DNA from 4 places in the Specibacter sp. BI4 genome. Region 3 is predicted to be linked to each of the others. Evidence: riboswitches for the same ligand, from Rfam matches in the RefSeq annotation. Region 3 holds a riboswitch; each other region holds the start of a gene.

Region 1 (5,221 bases), 190 kb from region 3:
CCGCGTAGGCTCGGCAGCATGTTTCCTTGGACAAAACGCGATACCGCGGCCCCACTTCCGCCCGCCACCATCCCGCGGGACGGCGGCATCCCGTGGCAGGGGGCGGGGCTGACGGCCACCGATGTGGACCTGCCGCGCGGACGCAAGGGCGCCAAGCTGATGCACTGCGTGCAGCTGACGACCGGCGCCCACGCCGTGACCATGCTGCACGCGGAAATTCTTGAGCTGCTCAATGAACGGGTCGATGTCGTCGACCCGATGGGGGCCCACTCGAGTCTCTTCCTGTGCAACGCGGCAGGGGTTGATGCGGCGGCAACTGCCGGAAAGCCCTCCGAGGCTGGCACATGGATGGCAGCATTCCCCGCTGACGCGCTGGCACTGATGGTTGTCCCCGTGAGCGAGCCGCCAGCCGCCGTCATGTCCGGCTCCGACGTGGCCAGCTTCACCGCATGGGTGCGCAAGCTCACTAAATAGCGGCCAGGGCCCTGCCCAGGTCCGTCTTCAAATCGTCCACATCCTCCAGGCCCACTGAGAGGCGCAGGAAACCGTCGGAGAGCCCAATCGCGGCACGTGCATCCGGGCCCATGGCGCGGTGTGTCGTGGTGGCCGGGTGCGTGATGAGCGACTTGGTGTCGCCGAGGTTGTTTGAAATGTCGATGATTTGGAGGGCATTCAACAATGAAAACGCCGCGTCCTTGGTGGTCCCGCCGGCAGGTTCCGCCAGTTCAAAGGTCAACACCGTGCCGCCTGCTTTCATCTGCTTTTTCGCCAGCTCATGCTGCGGGTGCGAGGGCAGAAGCGGGTACAGCACGCGGCTGACCTGCGGCTGGGCTTCCAGGAACTCGCCCAGGGCCAGTGCGCTGTTGCACGAATGCGTCACGCGCAGGTTCATGGTTTCCAGCCCCTTGGTCAGCACCCAGGCGTTGAACGCCGACAACGCGGGCCCTGTATGGCGCATCAGATTCTTGACGGGGCCCTCGATGAACTCCTTCGTGCCCAGGATGGCACCGCCCAACACCCGGCCCTGCCCGTCAATGTGCTTGGTGCCCGAGTACACAACAATGTCGGCACCAAAGTCACCGCAGCGCTGCAGCAGCGGTGTCGCGAACACGTTGTCCGCCACCACCTGTGCACCTGCGGCGTGGGCGAGGTCGCACACAGCCTGCACGTCAATGATTTCCTGCATCGGGTTCGACGGGGACTCAAAAAACACTGCCGTGGTGGGCACTCTCAGGGCCTCGCGCCATTGCGCCAGGTCGGGTCCGTCAACAAACACCGTCTCAACACCCCAGCGGGGCAGCAGTTCGTTCAGGATGACAAAGCAGGAACCAAACAAGGAGCGCGAGGCAACCACCCTGTCCCCGGCAGCCAGCAAGGCACCCAGCGCGGTGAACACGGCGGACATGCCAGACGCCGTCGCAAAGCACGCCTCCTTGCCCTCCAGCAGCCGCAGCCGTTCCTGGAAGGTGGCGACCGACGGGTTTCCGTAGCGCGAATAGACAAAGCGGTCCACCTCGCCCGTGAATGCCTGCTCGGCGGCTTCGGCGGAGTCATACACAAAGCCGGAGTTCAAAAAGAGGGCTTCGGAAGTTTCCTGGAAATGGGTGCGGTCAAGTCCGCCGCGCACGGCCTGGGTGTCTTCGGCCCAGACGGCTGCGTGCTCGTTAAAGTTGCTCAATTGCTGTTCCCTTGGCTTTCGCTGATGGTCTCGTGTGCCTGGCACGCGTGTGAAGTACGACGGCGGCCCAAGCGTCCGGCTGTTCGCCCGCCCATGTTTGTGGCTGGGTCAGTGCCAGGGCAGTTTGCGGTTTTTCCACCCGTTGACGACCCTGTCGCCATAGCCGTCGGGTATGCCTTCGAAGCCTTCAAGGACGTTGTAGGCCGTGTAGCCGGCTGCTGTTGCGGCCTCGGCCGCGGCAATGGAGCGCGCCCCGGAACGGCACAGCACCACAAGCTCCTTGTCGGCGGGCACAACGGCCTGCAGCTCGGCCAGGAACCGCAGGTTGTTTGTGCCGTTGGCCAGATTCCACTGAATGAAGACGGGCTCAGTGTTCAGCGAGGAGATGTCGGGGACGCCGATGTGCGCCCATTCACCCTCGGTGCGCACATCAAGCAGGACTGCCCCGGCCGCCACGTGGTCCCACGCCGCTGCGGGGGCCAGGTCGCCTGCGTAGCTCATGCGATGCCCTCGCCGTCGAACTCGAGCTGGGCATCGAGATCATCCGCGGCCGTGGCCACCGCGGCGTCGCTTGTGGCAACAGCCTGCGGGAGGATGACCGCCTGGGCGCAGGTGACGCTGCTGCCGTTGAATGTGACAGCGGGCCCGCCATGCAAAACATAACCCTCCGCCAGGGCTGCAGAAATGCGCTCACAGAACGAGCGGTCGTCGGGGCCGGTGATGAGCCGATAGGCCAAGGGGGATGCGTCCGCGGACATGGTGTCTCCTCAGTGCAGGTGGCCGAGACTGCAAGCGGGAGCTGGTGGCGGTGCTGCAAAGCCCGGTTCTCAATGCCGGAGAACCTGCTTTAAGTGCCGCAGGGGGTTCACGCTTGCAAACATCAGCCGTGGGAAGCTGGGTTTGCCGAGTATTCACCTGAGGCACCCCGCCGGAAAGAGGGTTGCCGGCCAGCAAGTCAGGGCTTGGCGCTGGCGCTCATTACTCCTCTGCAAACTAACACAGGAAACATGGAGGCGGGGAAAATCCGGGCTCCAATGTGGCGGAAGATGACGCGGAAGCAAGGCCCCTTGAGCACCTGCCGACGTGGGCCCGGCCATCAGCTCCCCGGCGCGCGACTCAACTATTTGACCCCCAGTGTGTCGGTCTTTTGCGAGCGTTCGCGTTGTTGGGACAGGAGAAGGTCAAACTCCTCCCGCCAGACCGGCGACACATCCAGGGCCTGGGAAACGGCTTCTTCATGGCTGAGTTCAACCGGGAATCCGTAGGTGTCCGACAAGGTAAAGAAGGCGTGGCCGCCCAGCTGCCCCTCGGCGGAAAAGTGCCGCAGTTCCCGCAGCCCCTTGGCCAGGGTGCGGCGGAAGGAGCGCTCCTCTTTGCTGAGGACTGTTTCGATCTCCTGCTGCCGGTCGGCCAGTTCGGGGTAGGCATCCCCGTACATGGACACCACCACGGGCACGAGAGCGCCCAGGAAGTTCTTTTCCACACCCAGCCCGTGGGCGAACCGCATGGCCCGCCGCAGCAAGCGCCGCATGACATAGCCCTGCAGCTTGTTGCTTGGGCGCACACCGTCATTGGCCAGGAAAACTGCACCGCGGGCATGGTCGGCAATGATGCGCAACTCTGTCTGGTGTGCTTCGTAGGAGGTGCCCGTCAGTTCTTCCAGCCGCGCCACCAGGGGCCACAGCAGGCTGGTCCTGAAGACATCGGGACTGTCGATCGCCGCGGCGGCAATCCTTTCCAGCCCGCCGCCAAAGTCAACCTGGTGCCGCGCCAGTCTGACGAATCCTTCCTTCTTGTGCTGGTATTCCATGAACACCGAGTTGCCGATTTCCAGGAACTGTCCGCCATCGGAGTTTTGGTGTGAACAGGCGCCGTAGGCGGTGTCATGCTTCACATCGGGGAAAAAGTAGAACACCTCCGTGTCCGGGCCGCAGGGATCACCGATTGGCGTTCCATCCGGGGATCCGCCACGGGACCACCAGTTTTTGTCGCCATAAAAGGCAATGCGTGCGCCCTGGTTTCCCACGGCGTTGCCGTGTTCCTCCGTACCCAAGTCCACCCGGTCGGCACTGACGCCGGCCGCGAGGAAGAGCCGTTCCCAAATGTCAGCGCTTTCGTTGTCGCGCGGTATGTCCCGGTCCGGGTCCCCGCCAAACACGCTGACAAAGATGCGGTCCGGGTCCAGTCCCACCACCACGGTCAGGAAGTGCCACAACGCCGGGATCTGCTCTTCCTTGAAGTAGGCCCCCAAACTCCAATTGCCCAGCATTTCAAAGAATGTGGTGTGCCGGTTGTCGCCAACTTCCTCCATGTCCTGGGACCGCAGGCAGGTCTGGCTGTCCGCGAGCCTGTTTCCCGAGGGATGGTCGGCGCCCAAAAGATACGGCAGCAACGGCTGCATCCCGCTGCCTGTGAAAAGCGTGGTGGGATCGTTGCGGGGAACCAGCTCGGCCCGTTCCAGCACCGCATGGCCGGATCCGGCCTGGTGCTCCAGAAAGAGGCGACGAATGTCCGAGGTTGTCAACGGTGCGGTGGCAGCCATTGGGTTCCTTTCGCTGGTTCCAGCAAGCAGGGCCCGACGAATTGTGGGGCGGTATCCGCTGCCGGTCTTCGCCGTGTTCCCGCACGCGGCGTGCCGGCTCAGGGGAGTGTATGCCATGTTTCCACGTTGATCCGGCTGTGGCCAGTGTTTGGGGAACGTCGGTCCAGGTCTGTTTATGGGGCAGGCGTTGTGCTTTTATTGGATTAGTCCACGGATCCACAAAATCCCGGCGACGAGACAAGGGACAAGAGATGATCAGCGAACCAGCTGTTGCCAGCAAATCCAAGTCGAAATTATCCGGAGCCGTCTTGTTTTTGCGGAAGTCGCCGGCAACGGCTGCGCTCCTGTTGCTGGTTGTCGTGGCAACGGCAGCCACGGGTGCGTTGACCGGGGGCATGTCCGAGGATGTGCTGGCTGCGATCGGCATCAATCTGGACGACGTGATGGCAACCTGGTGGACACTGCTGGTGAGTGCCTTCTTCGCTGGTTCGTGGCCGGGACTGATCGTGCTTTTCGTTGTCATCGCCATCGGCGTTGGCATTGCCGAACGGACGATCGGCACGTGGCGGGCGGTGTTGATGTTCCTGTTGGGGCATGTGGTCAGCTCGCTGGCGCTTGCGGGCCTGGTGGTGCTGGGGACCGCGGGCAACGACGCGTGGCTTGGCTTCATCGGTGGAAACTATGTCCTCGGCGCTTTTGGCGGCGCTGCGGCAGCGCTCGGGGCTGCCACTGCTTCCCTGAACAACTTGTGGCGCCACCGCATTCGGACCTGGCTGGTGGCGTTCTCGTTGATGTTCGTACTTTTCGTGGGCACCGCAGAGACGCTGCAACTGCTGTTTGGTGCCTTGTTTGGCATCGTGGCGGGGCGGCTGCTGGGTACGGGCCGGCGGGTGCACACCGGCAGGTTGTTCACCCGGCCATCCCTGCGGGAGTCCCGTTTCCTGCTGGCCACAGTCGTCGGGGTGTTTGCCGTGGGCCCGCTTCTGGCCCAGATTACCGCC
Region 2 (5,221 bases), 690 kb from region 3:
CAGTTCGTTGCGCCCGATGAGCTCGGTCCCGGCCTCAAGCACGGCCCGGGGTGCCGGCAGCTGGACGGGTGAGAAGAGTCCGGCGGCCGTGCTCAGCTGCCAGGCCAGCAATATCAGGGCCGGCAGCAGCAGGCCCAGACCCAGCCGGGCCCAGCCGTTGGCCAGGTTCCGGCCAGACCAGTTGCGGCGCGCGGTCGTCGTGGTGGTGGCTGTCATCAGGATTCCTTGATCGAATCGGGATTTGCCTTCACGGCCAGGGAATCATCCAGGAGGGTTTCCAGGGCGGTGTCGACCTCAGCCTGTGTCTTGACGTCGCCGAGCTCCACAAAGGTGGGCCCGATCTTTGCCAGCACGGCGCGCTGCTTGTCCCCGGGAATCCCGGACACGTCGAGGTTGCTGCGCTCGAGAATGACGGTTTTGGCCACTGCCGGCTTGAGTCCTGCGGCGTCGGCGAGGATTTGTGCCGTTTCTTCGGGGTTGGCCGCAGCCCAGACGCGGGCCTTTTCGTAGGCGTCGACAACTGTCTGCGCCAGTTCGGGCTTTTCCTTCAGGAACGACTCGGTGGCGTTGAGGAAACCGTAGGTGTTGAAATCCAGATTCCGGTAGAAGAGTGTGGCGCCTTCTTGTTCGGCTGTGGCCATGATGGGATCCAAACCGGACCAGGCGTCGACGGAACCGTTCGCCAGGGCTGCGCGGCCGTCGGCATGCTGGAGGTTCTCCACTGTCACGTCCTTGGTGCTCAGGCCGGCCTCTTCCAGTGCCTGGACCAGGAAGAAGTACGGATCGGTGCCCTTGGTTGCGGCCACCGACTTGCCCTTGAGATCGGCAACCGAGGTGATGGCGGAGCCCTTGGCGGTAACCAGTGCCGCCCATTCGGGCTGGGAGTAGAGAGAGATGGTCTTGATGGGTGAGCCGTTGGCGCGGGCCAGCAGCGCCGCGGAACCCGCGGTGGAACCGACATCGACGGCTCCGGCGCGCAGGGCCTCGTTGGCCTTGTTTGAACCTGCCGACTGCAGCCACTTCACCGTGACGCCCTTGTCCGCCAAGGTCGCCTCCAGCCAGCCCTTTTCCTTGATGACGAGGCTCAGCGGGTTGTAGGTGGCAAAGTCGAGGGTCAGCGTGCCGGATCCGCCGCTGTTGCCGGCGGCGTCGAAGGCTGCGTTTTCACCGGCGCAGCCGGCCAGGGCGAGCGTGGAGACGGCGGCTGCGACGCTCAGGAAGGAGCGGCGGTTGACAGAGCGTGAAACAGGCATGATGGTCCTAAAAATGGTTGCGGTGGTGAAAGTGCGGGAGCGCTGGAATGGGGAGGTTAGTGGCCGTCGACGCCGAGGCTGGCCAACAGCGAACTGCGCAGCCCGGCCAGCTCCGTTGACGCCCGGTTGCGGGGTCGCGGGCCGGGCACGTCCACCGTGCGCACAATGGTCGACCCGGCGCGGCCGCTCCCGTCGGAGCCGAGCAGGATGATGCGGTCGGCAAGCTGCAGCGCCTCGTCAACGTCGTGGGTGACCAGCAGGACAGTTGCCGGCTCGGCGGCGTGCACGTCCAGCAGCAGATCCTGCATCGTAATCCGGGTCAGGGCGTCCAAGGCGCCGAAGGGCTCATCCAGCAGCAAAACGCCTGGATTGCGGGCGAGGGCACGGGCCAGGGACGCCCGTTGTGCCATGCCGCCGGAGACCTCCCGCGGCCTGTGCCCGGCGAAATCTGACAGGCCCACCAGTTTGAGCAGGTTTTGCACCGTTTGGCGGCTGCGGGTGGCGTCGGCGCTGGTGGGCACACCAATCGCCACGTTCCCGGCGATCGACTTCCATGGCAGCAGGCGGGGCTCCTGGAATGCCACGGCACAGCGCGAATCGATGCCGGACACGGCCGTTCCGTCGATGGAGACGGTGCCGGCGCTCGGGGCATCGAGCCCGGCGACGGCACGCAGAAGGGTGGATTTCCCACAGCCGGAGGGTCCGAGCAAGGCGACGATTTCTCCGGCTCGCACGTCAAAGGAGACATTGCGGAGCACTGTGTGGGTGCCGGCCCCGGAGCCAAAGGAACGGCCCAGGTCCTGAAAGGACACCGGCATGGCGGCCGTGCCCTGCGGATCGGAGACTGCCGGGGAGGCTGGTGCGGGTGGCGAAAGCAAAGCAGACATGGGAACACTCCATCGGTGCTGGCGGTAGCACCCTGCCGGTATCAACACCCGGGAAGGGTGCCGACCAGGGTTGCTGCGGCGTCGTTGAGCCAGATCTCTCAGCCGCTCGGGATGGTCACCTTTAGACTAGGTCCCCGCACCGGACCGGCAGAAATTGGATGGCCTGCCGCGGTTCGCGGAGCGTAACAATTCAATTGGCCGAGCGCTGCAGGGACGGCATAAGCTCAGATCATGGCACATGCAAACGACCCCGCAACCATTCGCCGCCTGCTGACGACGCCGGGCCGCTGGGCTGTGGTTGGATTGTCCAGCAACCCCCGCCGCGCCGCCGTCGGCGTCTCCTTGTTTCTGCAGCGGCACCTGGGCCAGGAGATCATCCCTGTCAGCTTGAAGGGCGACGACGTCCACGGCGCCAAGGGTTATAAAACACTGGCCGAGATCCCGGGAAGCATTGATGTTGTTGACTGTTTCGTGAATTCCACGAAGGTGGGCGCCGTGGTTGACCAGGCAATTGCCGTGGGCGCCCGGGCCGTCTGGCTGCAGCTGGGCGTCATTGACGAGGCGGCGGCACAGCGGGCAGCGGACGCCGGCCTGGATGTCGTCATGGACACCTGCCCCAAAATTGAGGCTGCGGCACTGGGCCTTTAGCCGCCCCACCCTGGCGGCAATGGTGGGCCACAACCCAGCACTGCCGCCATTGCGGAGCCGGACTATTTCCAGAGACGCTTGCTGGCCAGGCGGGCGCCGTCCCCAAGGGCCGACAGCTTGGCTGCGGCAATCTGTGGATGGACGCGGCCGCCCAGGCCGCAATCCGTGGAGGCGATGATGCTTTCACGCCCCACGACTGAGGCAAAGCGTTCAATCCGGTCGGCCACCAGCTCCGGGTGTTCAACCACGTTCGTTGCGTGCGAGACGATGCCGGGCACAATTGACTTGCCCTCGGGCAGCTTGGTGTCCTGCCAGACTTTCCACTCATGTTCGTGGCGGGCGTTGGCAGCCTCGAAGGAATACGACCCAGCATTGATCTGGAGCATGGTGCCAACCAGCTCGGGGAACGGCAGGTCGGTGGTGTGCGGGCCGTGCCAGGAACCCCAGCACAGGTGGAAACGGATCTGGTCCTCCGGCAGCCCGCGCAGTGCGTAGTTCAACGCCTCAACCCTGATCTGGGTGAACTTGAGGTAGTCCTCAACCGACGGGGCCGGGGTGATCTGGTCCCAGTTCTCCGCGATCGAGGGGTCATCGATCTGAAGTGTCAGACCGGCATTGATGACGGCAGTGTATTCCTCCCGCAGCACGTCGGCACAGGCGTAGATGAATTCTTCCTCCGTCGCATAAAATTCGTTGGAAATGCGGGAGGCGCTGCCGGGGGACAGGGCTGCCACGAATCCTTCCGCGACGTTTGCCCGGGACATTCCGGTGGTGAGATTCTTGATGTCGGAGGCGACGGCGTCGTGCCCGGTGTAGACCAGCGGGCCGGTGCATTTCGGGAACAGTTTTGCGCCGGCGGAGAAGATGCCGGAGGCGGGGTCGTTGTAGGCCTCGGCAAAAATGGCACGGTCTCGGCGGTGCACAAAGCCCGTCAGTGCAACGTTGCCGGGCGTCGACTCGACGGCGTCAACAGCCCATTTCTGGTCCGCATCCAGCTCCAGTCCGCCCATGCGGGCAAAGGAGTAGGACCACCAGGCGCCGTAATCGACGGCGGTGGACATGGCATGACCGAATTCGCCGTCGTTGACGATGTCAATTCCGGTGGCTTGTTGGCGTGCCACCACGTCAACGACGGACTCCTCCAGCAGCAACTCAAATTCCGCCGTGGCACCATCGGCTTCCTTCACCTCATTGGCGGCGAGCAGGGCAGGGGTGCGGGGCAGCGAACCCGCATGGCTGGTGCGGATGTGGGTGGTATTTAAAGACACGATTGGTTTCCTTTCCATCGTTTCTGGCGGTAGCACCGTACCTTGGCCCGCCGCATCAATTCGGCGGGCATTGGATGGTTGCTGCGGCGTCAACAAGCCAGGTCTCTCGGCCGCTCTGGATGGGATGTGTGTCAGCCTAGCGCCCGGAAACGCCCGGCAAAAAATTGTCTGCCGGATGTGACGCCCGGGGTCCGGCCGGCAGTTCCCGTCGGCAAATCGCCGAGGGGACTGGCGCCATCCCTGCGGCTCGGGATTATGCTCGGACCATGGCGCAAATCACAGGGCCGCGCGTCTCCGGGCACCCTCGGCCGGTGGCCCCCCACACTGAACGCCCGGAAGGAAGACATGCCGCAGCACCTTGACCGTTCCCGCCACCGGCAGCGCTGGATGGGGTTGTTCATCGTCGCATTGGCCGTTGCGCTGGTGGTCGGCGGCCTCTGGTGGGTCGCCGCAACGGCCGGCCCGGCCGGGGATGCAGCCGCGGCGGCTGCCACCACCGGGACTGCGGGCAGCAGCGCGACGGCGGCCCCGTCAGCCCCGGCGACCACGGCGAAAACTGGTGCGGCGGACCCGACGGAAGCTCCGGCGTCGGACACTGCCCCAATCACGCCGGCGGTCGATCCGGTGACGGGGCGGGTCAGCACCCTCGACGGGATCGTACCGGACTATGTGCTGCCACCCATCGAAAATGGTCTGGCCCCGGTGCTGACAAAGGTGCCCACCGAGCAAATGGTGGTGTTCCTGACCATCGACGACGGCGCCGTGAGGCGGGACTCGGACCTGGCGCTGCTGGAGGAGAGCGGCATCAAGGCGTCACTGTTCCTGACACACGCCTTCATTGCAGGCGATCCGCAGCATTACCAGAAATATGTGGCGGCCGGGCACTTGATCGAGAATCACACCATGACCCATGATTTGGGCTTCATCAAGTTGAGCTACGAGCAGCAAAAAGCCGAGATCTGTGCGATGGCCGATTACGAGGAACAGCAGTACGGACGCCGGCCCGTGTTCTTCCGGCCACCCGGCGGGCCCTACACGCAGGCCACCCGACAGGCTGTGGCGGAGTGCGGCATGAAGGCAGTCATCGACTGGGAAGCCAAGGCCAACGCCGGTGGCATGGACTACCAGATCGGGGCCGGGCTGCGGCCGGGGGACATTGTCCTGA
Region 3 (5,221 bases):
CCACACGGACCTGGTGCTGGTCGACGGCGGGGTCGGCAACCAAATGCTCGGCGGGTACGGGCCGGTGGCCAGGACCCGCAAGGCGTTTGGCGAAGTCACGGCCCAGCGCGGGCTGTCCGGAGCCATCATGAGCGGGCTGCAGTCGTCGGCAGGAGGTCGCGCACTGGCAACGGAGCTCGCCGCCAACCACCCGAACGCCACGGGCGTTTTAATGATGAATGAACATGCCGGCCCGGGCTTTGTCGCAGGGCTCCAGCAAGCCGGCTACCGCCTGCCACAGGACATTTCCGTGCTGGCCCTGGCCTCGACGCTGGACACGGCCAGCATGTCTGAACCGGAAATGGCGGTCCTTATTTCCCCCGCCGATGAGCTTGGCCGGCTGGGTGTGAACGCGCTGATTGACCAGATCGACAAGAAGGACAACCCGCTGCCGCAACTGCTGATCGGGTGCACTTATTCTGCGGGCGCCACCATGGGCAAGGCGCGCGGCAGGAAGGCCTGAACAGGGCCGCTACTTCCGGGCGATGCCCAGCATTTCCTCCACGGCCTCACAGGCCCCAAGGTCGTGCCCGGAAACTACCGGCGCGTCGCACGCCACGCGGCGCAGCAGCGAGCGGAAAACCTCACGTTCCTCGGTGCCGAGCGCACCAAGGACGGAGCTCTCGGCTTCGATGACACCCTGCTGCAATTTTTCCAGCTCCGCGCGGCCGGTGTCCGTGGCAACAACAATGCGGGCCCTCCGGTCGGCGGGATTGAGCTGCCGTTCCACCATGCCGGCCTTGACGAAGTCATCGATCAAGTAGGTCATGACGGTCCTGTCGATGCCCAGGTGCTGGGCCAGCGCCAACTGGTTGGGCTGCTCCCCCCGCACCACCGCCACAAGAACCTGGTAGCCCCGCGGGCCATGCGGGAACTCACCCATGGCCGCCGTCGAGGCGTTTTGATAGTTGCGCACCAGGACGCCCAGCGTCCAGCCAAAGTCATCGCGGGAGTCAATGGCGGGGGTTTCCGTTGCGGTGCTGTTGCTCATGACATCCATCATAACCGACCGACACGCTTTACAACAGATCATATTTGAGTAAGATGATCTGTGTAACCACATATATTTATGATGTGGCGGTTGCGTCATGCGAACTTGAGGAGCATCGATGGAACTTGGCGCTTATGGTTTTGGCGTCGTACAGGTGGAACCCGCAACGGGCACCCGCGTCGGTGCCGCAAAGAGGCGTCCTGAAATCCATTGAACTTTTCGGCACCGAGGTCAAGCCTCTGATCGACGCCGAACTTAAAACGAGCACCACCAACACCAAGGAGTCCGCAGCATGACTACACAAACCATTGGCATTCTCGGGGCAGGGAAGGTCGGCACGGGTGTTGCCCGGCAGGCGTTGAAGGCCGGGTACCGTGTGCTGATCGCGGCTTCCGGGGACCCAAAGGACATTTCCCTGATCGTGTCCGTCATGGCCCCCGGGGCCACCGCCGTCACGGCCGGGGAGGCCATGGCCCAGGCCGACCTGGTGGTCCTGTCCGTCCCGCTGCACAAGTTCCGCACCCTGGATCCGGCCGCGCTGGCCGGCAAGCACGTGCTGGACACCATGAACTTCTGGCACGACACCAACGGTGACATGCCCGAGCTGGCGGATGCGCCGTCGAGCTCCGAAATGGTCTTGGCGCACATCCCGGGAGCCCACTTGGCGAAGTCACTAAACCATATCGGCTACCACGAGCTGGAGCTCGACGCGCGGGCGGCCGGCACGGCGGGCAGGCGCGCACTGGCGGTTGCCACGGACCACGAGGCAACCCGTGCCTTGGTCCTGGAGTTCATTGAACGGCTGGGTTTTGACGCCGTCGACGCCGGAGCACTCGCCAACGGGACAGCCTTCGAACCGGGGACGCCCATCTTCACCGGCGCCTACGGCACGGCCGATTTGGCGGCGGAGTTGGCCGCGCACCTGGCCGGCCTCGGCGAGCTCACCGCGGCGCGCTGATCCGCCCCTGAACCGGGGCGGACTCAGACCTTGGTGATCACCGTGCTGAACGGGGTGGAGTTGCTGAACAGGTCCTGCACGGGGCAGTGCGCCTCCACCGTGCGGGCGAGTTCGACATAGCGTTCCTGCGTTTCCGGGCCCGTGATGTTGACCGCCAGCCGGATGTCGCTGAATCCCGGGCGGACGGTTTCGTCTATGCCGAACAGTCCGCGCACGTCAAGGTCGCCCTCGGCATGGATCGTGATGTCGTCGATCTTGATGCCCAGCTGCTCGGCGTACAGCCGGTACACCACCACCTGGCAGGAGATGACCGCGGCCAGCGCGTACTCGACCGGGCTGGCAGCCGTGTCGTCACCGGCCAGTGCGGCGGGCTCGTCCACGGTGAACTGGTGCTTGCCGGCGCTGATGCGCGTGGCCACCGAGCCCACGCCAACGCCTGCCACCTTGTAGGTAAGCTTCGCGTTGTCCGCGTCGGCGCCGATCCGCTGGGCCCAGGCCGCTCCGGCCTCGCCGAGGCGCGCGGAACGCTGGGCGGCGTCGTCAATAAGTGCTGTTTCAGTCATGATGTTCCTTCGCGTAAAGACGGGCGCCGTGCACCCCGCCATACTTACGCCACGGCAGGCGCCGGGCGTCGAATCCTCACCTGGGGCACCCCACTATGGTGTGGAGGGTTGCCGATCGAGCAGCCAGGGCCTTCGCTCGAAACTCTTGATTCTGTCCACCAGCCTGCCGGGCCCCGGCGCCTGCCTCAAGATATTCGTCACATGCGGCAACAATCCCGGCACGACGGCGGCCTACCCCTTCCCTGCCGTCAGGCGGACACACCGAAGCAACTTAAGATGGAGGCATGAGCGCAATACTTGTCGCAAAGGACCTCTCCGGAGGCCACGCACACCGCACCTTGTTCACCGACCTCTCCTTCACAGTCGCACCGGGCGACGTGATCGGCGTGGTCGGAGCCAACGGCGCCGGCAAGTCAACACTTTTGAGCATCCTGGCCGGGGCAGCCACACCGCAGGGCGGCAGCGTCAGCACCGCACCCCAGGACGCCTTCGTAGGATGGCTGCCGCAGGAGCATGAGCGGATCGACGGCGAGTCCATCGCCGCGTACATCGGCCGGCGCACCGGCTGCACACAGGCCACCGGGGACATGGAACGCTCGGCCGAGGCGCTGGGCTCCGGCAACTCCGCCGACGACGACAAGTACGCCGCAGCCCTTGACCACTGGCTGGCATGCGGCGCCGCCGACCTCGACGAACGCATCCCGGCAACGCTCGCCGATCTGGGCCTGGAATTGAGCCCCGACGCCCCCATGACGGGGCTGTCCGGCGGGCAGGCCGCCCGGGTGGCGTTGGCCGCGCTCCTGCTGAGCCGGTTCGACGTCGTTCTTCTGGACGAGCCCACCAACGATCTCGACCTGGCAGGACTGGCCCGGCTGGAGGAATTCGTGAAGGGGCTGCGCGGCGGCGTCGTCCTGGTCTCGCATGACCGCGAGTTCCTGGCCCGCACCATCACCTCCGTGGTGGAGCTGGACCTGGCGCAGAACAAGGTGGCCGTGTACGACGGCGGCTACGACTCCTTCCTCGAGGAGCGCGCCATCGCCAAGCGCCACGCCCGAGAGGCCTACGACGAGTTTGCCGACAAGAAGGCCGACCTGGTGGGACGCGCCCGGACGCAGCGTGAATGGAGTTCGCAGGGTGTGCGCAACGCCATGAAGAAGGCCCCCGACAACGACAAGCTCCGCCGCAAGGCCAGCTCTGAATCCTCCGAAAAGCAGGCCCAAAAGGTGCGCCAGATGGAGTCCCGCATCGCACGGCTCGATGAGGTTGAAGAACCCCGCAAGGAATGGGCGCTGCAGTTCAGCATCGGCGCAGCCCCGCGCTCCAGCACAGTGGTCTCCACCCTGAATGCGGCGGTGGTGCGGCAGGGCGGCTTTACACTGGGGCCGGTCTCGCTGCAGGTCAACGCCGGCGAGCGCATCGGCATCACGGGCCCGAACGGCGCCGGCAAGTCCACCCTCTTGCGCCTATTGCTGGGCCGCACCGACCCGGGCGACGGCGTGGCCTCCCTGGGCGCCAACGTCGCCATCGGCGAGATCGACCAGGCGCGCAGCCAGTTCCCGGAGGGCACGCCCCTGGGCGACGCCTTCGAGTCCCTGGTACCGGAGCTGAACCAGGGCGAGGTCCGCACCCTGCTGGCCAAATTCGGCCTGAAGGCGGACCAGGTGACGAGCCCCGTGGGCGCCCTCTCCCCCGGCGAACGCACCCGCGCATCACTGGCGCTGCTGCAGGCCCGCGGGGTGAATGTACTGGTGCTCGATGAACCAACGAACCACCTTGACCTGCCGGCGATTGAGCAGCTTGAGGAAGCGCTCGAGAACTACGAGGGAACGCTGCTGCTGGTCACCCACGACCGCCGGCTGCTGGAAAACATACGACTCGACACCCGCTGGTCAGTGCAGGACGGCCAGGTGGCGGAGCTGTAAGCGACGCTCCGGATGCTGCCCGGCGATGATTGGCAGGGCCGGTTGTCAGGGTGCGATGAAGCCGGCGTCCGTGGCGGCCGGCGTTGCCACGGACACCACGGACGCGTCTTTTCCGATCAGGAGAAGTTGATGCCCCCGTCGATGAGGACCGTCTGGCCGGTCATGTGGTCTGAATCCGGGCCGGACAGGAATGACACCAGCTTGGCGACGTCCTCCGGCTCCGAGACCCGGCCGGCAAGGATGTTGTCCACCTGTGCCTGCAGGGCGCTGCCGCGGGGGGTGCCGTCCCGCTCGGTGAGCTTTTCGTCGATGAGGTCCCACATGGCTGTGCCCACAACGCCAGGCGCGTAGGCGTTGACAGTGATGTTGTGCTTGGCAAACTCCATGGCCGCAGCCTGGGTCAGTCCGCGGACCGCCCACTTGGTCGCCGAGTAGGACGCCAGCACCGGGAACGGCCTGAAGGCCACGATGGATGCTGCGGCAATGATCTTCCCGCCCGTGCCCTGTGCGATGAATCGGCGGGCAGCCGACTGGTACGAGTAGTAGACGCCCTTGATGTTCACATCGATCATCCGGTCCAGGGCGTCGGGCTTGACGTCGAGGATCTCGTCGACCTGGGCGATGCCGGCGTTGGCGATGAACACCGTCAAGTCGCCCAGGGCGTCCGTCCCCTCCTGGATCATCCGCTCGATGTCTTCTGGATTGGAGACGTCACCGGTGACGCCTACCGCACGACGGCCGCGCAGCT
Region 4 (5,221 bases), 1.2 Mb from region 3:
GGCAACTACGACAATTCCCATGGACACCAGACCACCGGATTCGCCAACGAGCGGATGCGGGCCGAGGCGGAGCTCAAGCGCCAGCTTGACGCCTTGGACACCGCCCGCCGCAACGGCCAAGTCACGGCGGAACAGTACGCCGTCCACCGCGAGGCAATCTTCAAGAACTTCTAACCCCCAAGCCAACTGCCCCGCAGTTGTGGTTGCCGAATCAACCTATTTAAGTTGATTCAGCAACCACAACTGCGGGGCAGTTATTTAAGCGGGTTGATGTTTAAGGGGTGAAGAAGGATTCCTGCAGCAATTCGCCCACGGCAGCCACCTCGGTGAGGAAGCCGTCGTGGCCAATGCCCGAATCAATCCGCGCAACCCGCACGTCGCCCGGCAGTGCCGCGGCCAGGGCATCCGACTGTGCCGGGAAGTACAGCCGGTCGCTGCTGACCGCCGCCACGAGAAATTCAACGCCGCCCGTCACGGCCAGGGCTTGCTCGAGTGTGCCGCGGTCCCGGGTGACGTCGTGGCTCATGAGCGCCTCGGTGATGGCGATGTAGCTGTTGGCGTCGAACCTGCCAGCCAGCTTTTGTGCCTGATGGTCCAGGTAGCTTTCGATCTGGTACCTGCCCACAGCGGCAGTCCCGAGCCGCCCGTGGTTGATGGTGCCGCCGTCGTCCTGGGCCTTGCGGCCAAAGCGCGTCTCCATCTCCGTTTCTGAGCGGTACGTGATGTGGGCAATCCGTCGGGCGAGCCCCAGGCCTGAGGTGGGGGCTGCGCCGTCGTAATAATCCCCGCCGGCAAAGTTCGGGTCCTGGCGGATCGCCAGCACCTGGGCCTGGGCGAACGCAATTTGCTCGGCCGTACTGGCCGCGCACGACGCCACCACGGCGCAGCGCTGCACACGGCCGGGGTACGTGGCCGCCCACTCCAGCGCCCGCGCGCCCCCCATGGACCCGCCGATGACAGCGTGCCAGGAGCTGACACCAAGGATGTCGGCCAGGCGCGCCTCGGCGTGGACAGAGTCGCGGATGGTCACGAACGGGAAGCGGGAGCCGTACGGCCTGCCATCCCCGGCAATGCTGGACGGGCCGGTGGTGCCGTAGCACCCGCCCACGATGTTCGCGCACACAACAAAGAATTTGTCGGTGTCGATCACCGCGCCGGGCCCCACCAGGCCTTCCCACCATCCGTCTTCCTCGGAATCGCCGCGGCTGACGTGGGTGCTTCCGGTGAGGGCGTGTTGGATGAGCACGGCGTTGTCGCCGGCGGCGTTCAGTGTCCCCCAGCATTCAAAGGCCATTGTCACCGAGGGCAGCACGCCTCCGGCCTCCAGCGGCAGTGCGCCGATGTGGACCGAACGCAGCACCCCGCCGCCCTGGCCGACGGCGGCTGACCACGAACTGCCGGCCGGCTCGGGTGTGCCGGTTTCAATGTCGGGGGTCACCACCTTGGGCTCCGCTGCCGTCTTGATTACGTGGCCCATTCAGCTCACGGACGATTTTGCGGTGCGGAACCCGGCTTCAAGGTCGGCGATGATGTCGGCAACATTTTCCAGGCCCACGGAGAGTCGCACCAGTCCCGGGCGCACGCCGGCGGCAAGCTGCTGTTCGGGGGAAAGCTGCGCGTGCGTGGTGGACGCCGGGTGGATGACCAGGGATCGCACGTCGCCCAGGTTGGCAACGTGGGAGTGCAGTTCCAGGCCGTCAACAAAGCGCTTGCCGGCTTCCGCCCCGCCCTTGATGTCAAAGGAGACGATGGCGCCGATGCCCTTGGGCCCGTATTTGCGTCCGCGCTCAAACCAGGGGCTGGAGGGGATTCCCGCGTAGGCCACGGCCTCCACGTTTTCGTTCTTTTCAAGCCATTCGGCCACCGTCACGGCGTTGCTGACGTGGCGTTCAACGCGCAGGCTCAGCGTCTCGATGCCCTGGGCGATGAGGAAGGCGTTGAACGGTGAGATGGCGGAGCCGAGGTCGCGCAGCAGCTGCACGCGCGCCTTGAGGATGTAGGCCAGGTTGGCGCCGAGAGCGCTGCCAACGCCGAGGTCGCGGGCGAACACCAGGCCGTTGTAGGTTTCGTCAGGGGTGTTGAAGCCGGGGAACTTCTCCGGGTCGGCAGCGAAGTCGAACTTGCCGCCGTCGACAATCACGCCGCCAATGGCGGTGCCGTGCCCGCCCAGGTACTTGGTGGCCGAGTGGATGACGATGTCGGCACCCCATTCCAGCGGACGGAGCAGGTACGGGGTGGCAAGGGTGTTGTCAACGATCAGCGGCACGCCGGCCTCGTGGGCAATGGTGCTGATGTTTTCCAGGTCGAGGACGTCCTGGCGGGGGTTGGACACCGTCTCGCCGAAGAATGCCTTGGTGTTTGGGCGGACCGAGGAGCGCCATTCGTCCAGGTTGTCGGGGTCGGAGACAAACGTGACCTCGATGCCGAGCCGCTTCAGCGTGTGTGCGAGCAGGTTGAACGTGCCGCCGTAGACGCTCGGGCTGGAGACGATGTGGTCCCCGGCCTCGGCCACGTTGAGGATGGCGAAGGTTGTTGCGGCCTGGCCCGAGGCGAGCAGCAGGGCACCGACACCGCCTTCAAGGTTGGCAACCCGCTGCTCCACGGCATCCGTGGTGGGGTTGCCGATGCGGGTGTAGATGGGCTCCAGCTCGGCGAGGGCGAACCGTGCGGCTGCGCTTTCGGCCGACGGGAACACAAACGACGTCGTCTGGTAGATGGGCAGGGCCCGCGCACCGGTGGCGGCGTCCGGCTGCTGGCCTACGTGGATCTGACGGGTTTCAAATGACCAACCGTTACTCATGGATGGATTCCTTCACACTAGAGGCCTGCAACAAAACCCTCCGGCACTGACTGCCCGGAGGGCCCTGAAATCTATGGCCCGCGCTTGCACCGGAACCGGTCGGTTCGATGCCAGGTCCTCACCCGGGGCACCCCACCGCGGAAGGAGGGTTGCCGGTCAGCAAGCCGGGGCTGTGCGCTGACACTCATGACCTGCATCCAGTGTGGAAGAAACCCCGCAATGCCGCAAGATTGTGACAACTTTATGACTTAAGCGAAGAACTGCTTGATTTTTGGCCCAAAAGGTGGCTTGCGCTGAACAAGCGGCTGGCCCCGTGGTGTTTCGAAGCAGTTCAGGCCTGCATGAGCGCGCATCTGCGGAGCGGGGAGCGGAAGCGGCAGGATGCAGGCACGGACGACGCCGGACACGCACCTGCCAGCGCCCGCCCCCTGCCGCCGGGCTGCTTCGGAACGCTGATGGGCCCGGACCCGGACCTACTTGCCAAGTCCCGCCCGGCGCAGCGCCTCGGCCATGGCGGTGTCGGCCGACGGCGCAGCGGTGTTGGGGCGGCCCTGCGCACCGGCACCCCGGGGACCCTGACCCGGCCCCTGCTTGGTGCCCTGCTGACTACCCGGCCCTCGTCCGCGGCCATCGGTCCCGCCGCCCTTCGGCGAGGGACGCCCGGAAGTCCGGGGGCCGGCGTCGGGCTTCCCTGGCTGGGAAGATCCTGCCTTGGCACCGGCCCCCACCTCGTCATCCAGGCGCAGGGTCAGGGAGATGCGCTTGCGTTCGGGCTCCACCTCAAGGACCTTCACACGCACGACCTGGCCGGACTTGACCACCGCGTGTGGATCGGAAACGAAGGAATTGCTCATGGCTGAGACGTGGACAAGTCCGTCCTGGTGCACGCCAATGTCAACAAAGGCGCCAAACGCCGCCACATTGGAGACCGTTCCTTCCAGGATCATGCCCGGGCGCAGGTCGGTGATTTTCTCGATGCCGTCGGTGAAGGTGGCCGTTTCAAAGCGGGGGCGGGGGTCGCGGCCGGGCTTTTGCAGCTCGGCAACGATGTCCTGCACCGTGGGCAGGCCAAAGCTGCCGTCGACAAATTCGGCCGGGTTCACGGAAGCAGCGGCACCCACTCCCCCGGAGATTTCCGCCGTCGACGCACCCACCGCGGCGAGGATCTTGCGCGCCACGCCATAAGCCTCGGGGTGCACGCTGGACGCGTCGAGCGGCTCCGCTCCCCCGCTGATCCGCAGGAACCCGGCGCACTGTTCAAAGGCCTTCGGGCCAAGCCGGGCAACCTTGAGCAGTTCGCGGCGCTTGGTGAAGGGTCCATGTTCGTTCCTGTGGGCCACAATGTTTTCGCTCAACAGCGGTCCGACGCCGGCCACCCTCGCCAGCAGCGCGGGAGACGCGGTGTTGAGGTCCACGCCGACGGCGTTCACACAGTCCTCCACCACGGCGCCCAGTGAGCGTTCAAGTTTCGCCGGGGTGAGGTCGTGCTGGTACTGGCCCACACCAATCGATTTGGGGTCGATCTTCACCAATTCGGCCAGCGGATCCTGCAGGCGCCGCGCAATGGACACGGCCCCGCGCAGGGACACGTCCATGCCTGGCAGCTCGGCGCTGGCCAGCGCGGAGGCGGAATACACCGAGGCGCCGGCCTCGGACACCACCAGCTTCGTGACCAGGCGGTCCGGCGCCAGCCGCTTGAGCTCGGCGACCAGTTCGGCCGCCAGCTTGTCTGTTTCCCGGCTGGCGGTGCCGTTGCCGATGGCGACCAGCTCAACGCCATGGCGTTGCGACAGGGACACCAGCGTGGCCAAGGCTTCGTTCCAGCGCTTGGCCGGCGCGTGGGGATAGATGGTGTCGGTGGCCGCGACCTTGCCGGTGCCGTCCACGATGGCGACTTTGGTGCCCGTGCGCAGCCCCGGGTCGAGACCCAGCGTGGCGCGGTTTCCTGCCGGCGCGGCCAAAAGCACGTCGCGCAGATTGGCGGCGAAAACCCGCACCGATTCCTCTTCCGCGCTTTGGAACAGCCGCACACGCAGGTCCACTGAGAGGCGGGTCAGGATGCGGGTGCGCCATGCGAGCCGGGCGCTGGTCATGAGCCAGGAGTCGGCCGCCCTGCCGGATTCGGTGATGCCCAGGGAATGGGCGACGGCGCTTTCATAGCGGGAACGCGCCTGGGCCTGGGCGTCTGCATCACGGGGGTCGGCCTCGGCTAAGTCCAGCGACAGCACGCCTTCCTTTTCGCCGCGCAGCAACGCCAACACGCGGTGGCCGGGCAGGGTGTGCGGAGGCTGGGCAAAGTCAAAGTAATCCTTGAACTTTTCACCGTCCACGGACTTTCCGGCCTTCGCCGAGGAGCGCAGCCGGCCCGTCTTCCAGAGTTTCTCGCGCAGCCCGCCCACGAGCACGGCGTCCTGGCCGGCG

What was found. A riboswitch is a leader RNA that binds a small molecule or an ion and turns the genes downstream of it on or off. The one in region 3 is predicted to bind S-adenosylmethionine.
Region 1: it holds a riboswitch for S-adenosylmethionine, as region 3 does, so the genes downstream of both, AC1L6K_RS01620 (DUF1737 domain-containing protein) here and AC1L6K_RS00780 (OsmC family protein) in region 3, are expected to answer to the same signal.
Region 2: it holds a riboswitch for S-adenosylmethionine, as region 3 does, so the genes downstream of both, AC1L6K_RS03915 (ABC transporter ATP-binding protein) here and AC1L6K_RS00780 (OsmC family protein) in region 3, are expected to answer to the same signal.
Region 4: it holds a riboswitch for S-adenosylmethionine, as region 3 does, so the genes downstream of both, AC1L6K_RS16490 (bifunctional o-acetylhomoserine/o-acetylserine sulfhydrylase) here and AC1L6K_RS00780 (OsmC family protein) in region 3, are expected to answer to the same signal.

Annotation. Positions count from the first base shown of each region.
Region 1 covers NZ_CM155265.1:333,388-338,608, reverse strand. The annotation lists gene AC1L6K_RS01635 (hypothetical protein) at 19-474, shown strand; gene AC1L6K_RS01630 (O-succinylhomoserine sulfhydrylase) at 467-1,678, opposite strand; gene AC1L6K_RS01625 (rhodanese-like domain-containing protein) at 1,787-2,179, opposite strand; gene AC1L6K_RS01620 (DUF1737 domain-containing protein) at 2,176-2,436, opposite strand; SAM riboswitch class IV at 2,541-2,661, opposite strand; gene AC1L6K_RS01615 (alanine--tRNA ligase-related protein) at 2,799-4,220, opposite strand; gene AC1L6K_RS01610 (bifunctional lysylphosphatidylglycerol flippase/synthetase MprF) at 4,472-5,221, shown strand, end outside.
Region 2 covers NZ_CM155265.1:828,799-834,019, forward strand. The annotation lists gene AC1L6K_RS03905 (ABC transporter permease) at 1-216, opposite strand, end outside; gene AC1L6K_RS03910 (aliphatic sulfonate ABC transporter substrate-binding protein) at 216-1,253, opposite strand; gene AC1L6K_RS03915 (ABC transporter ATP-binding protein) at 1,310-2,140, opposite strand; SAM riboswitch class I at 2,147-2,258, opposite strand; gene AC1L6K_RS03920 (CoA-binding protein) at 2,372-2,788, shown strand; gene AC1L6K_RS03925 (cobalamin-independent methionine synthase II family protein) at 2,851-4,056, opposite strand; SAM riboswitch class I at 4,068-4,182, opposite strand; gene AC1L6K_RS03930 (polysaccharide deacetylase family protein) at 4,402-5,221, shown strand, end outside.
Region 3 covers NZ_CM155265.1:141,322-146,542, forward strand. The annotation lists gene AC1L6K_RS00760 (LacI family DNA-binding transcriptional regulator) at 1-502, shown strand, start outside; gene AC1L6K_RS00765 (MarR family winged helix-turn-helix transcriptional regulator) at 512-1,030, opposite strand; gene AC1L6K_RS00770 (hypothetical protein) at 1,156-1,326, shown strand; gene AC1L6K_RS00775 (NADPH-dependent F420 reductase) at 1,323-1,988, shown strand; gene AC1L6K_RS00780 (OsmC family protein) at 2,012-2,551, opposite strand; SAM riboswitch class IV at 2,587-2,702, opposite strand; gene AC1L6K_RS00785 (ABC-F family ATP-binding cassette domain-containing protein) at 2,836-4,473, shown strand; gene AC1L6K_RS00790 (SDR family NAD(P)-dependent oxidoreductase) at 4,590-5,221, opposite strand, start outside.
Region 4 covers NZ_CM155265.1:3,593,203-3,598,423, forward strand. The annotation lists gene AC1L6K_RS16480 (hypothetical protein) at 1-174, shown strand, start outside; gene metX (homoserine O-acetyltransferase MetX) at 275-1,477, opposite strand; gene AC1L6K_RS16490 (bifunctional o-acetylhomoserine/o-acetylserine sulfhydrylase) at 1,478-2,800, opposite strand; SAM riboswitch class IV at 2,876-2,992, opposite strand; gene AC1L6K_RS16495 (Tex family protein) at 3,274-5,221, opposite strand, start outside.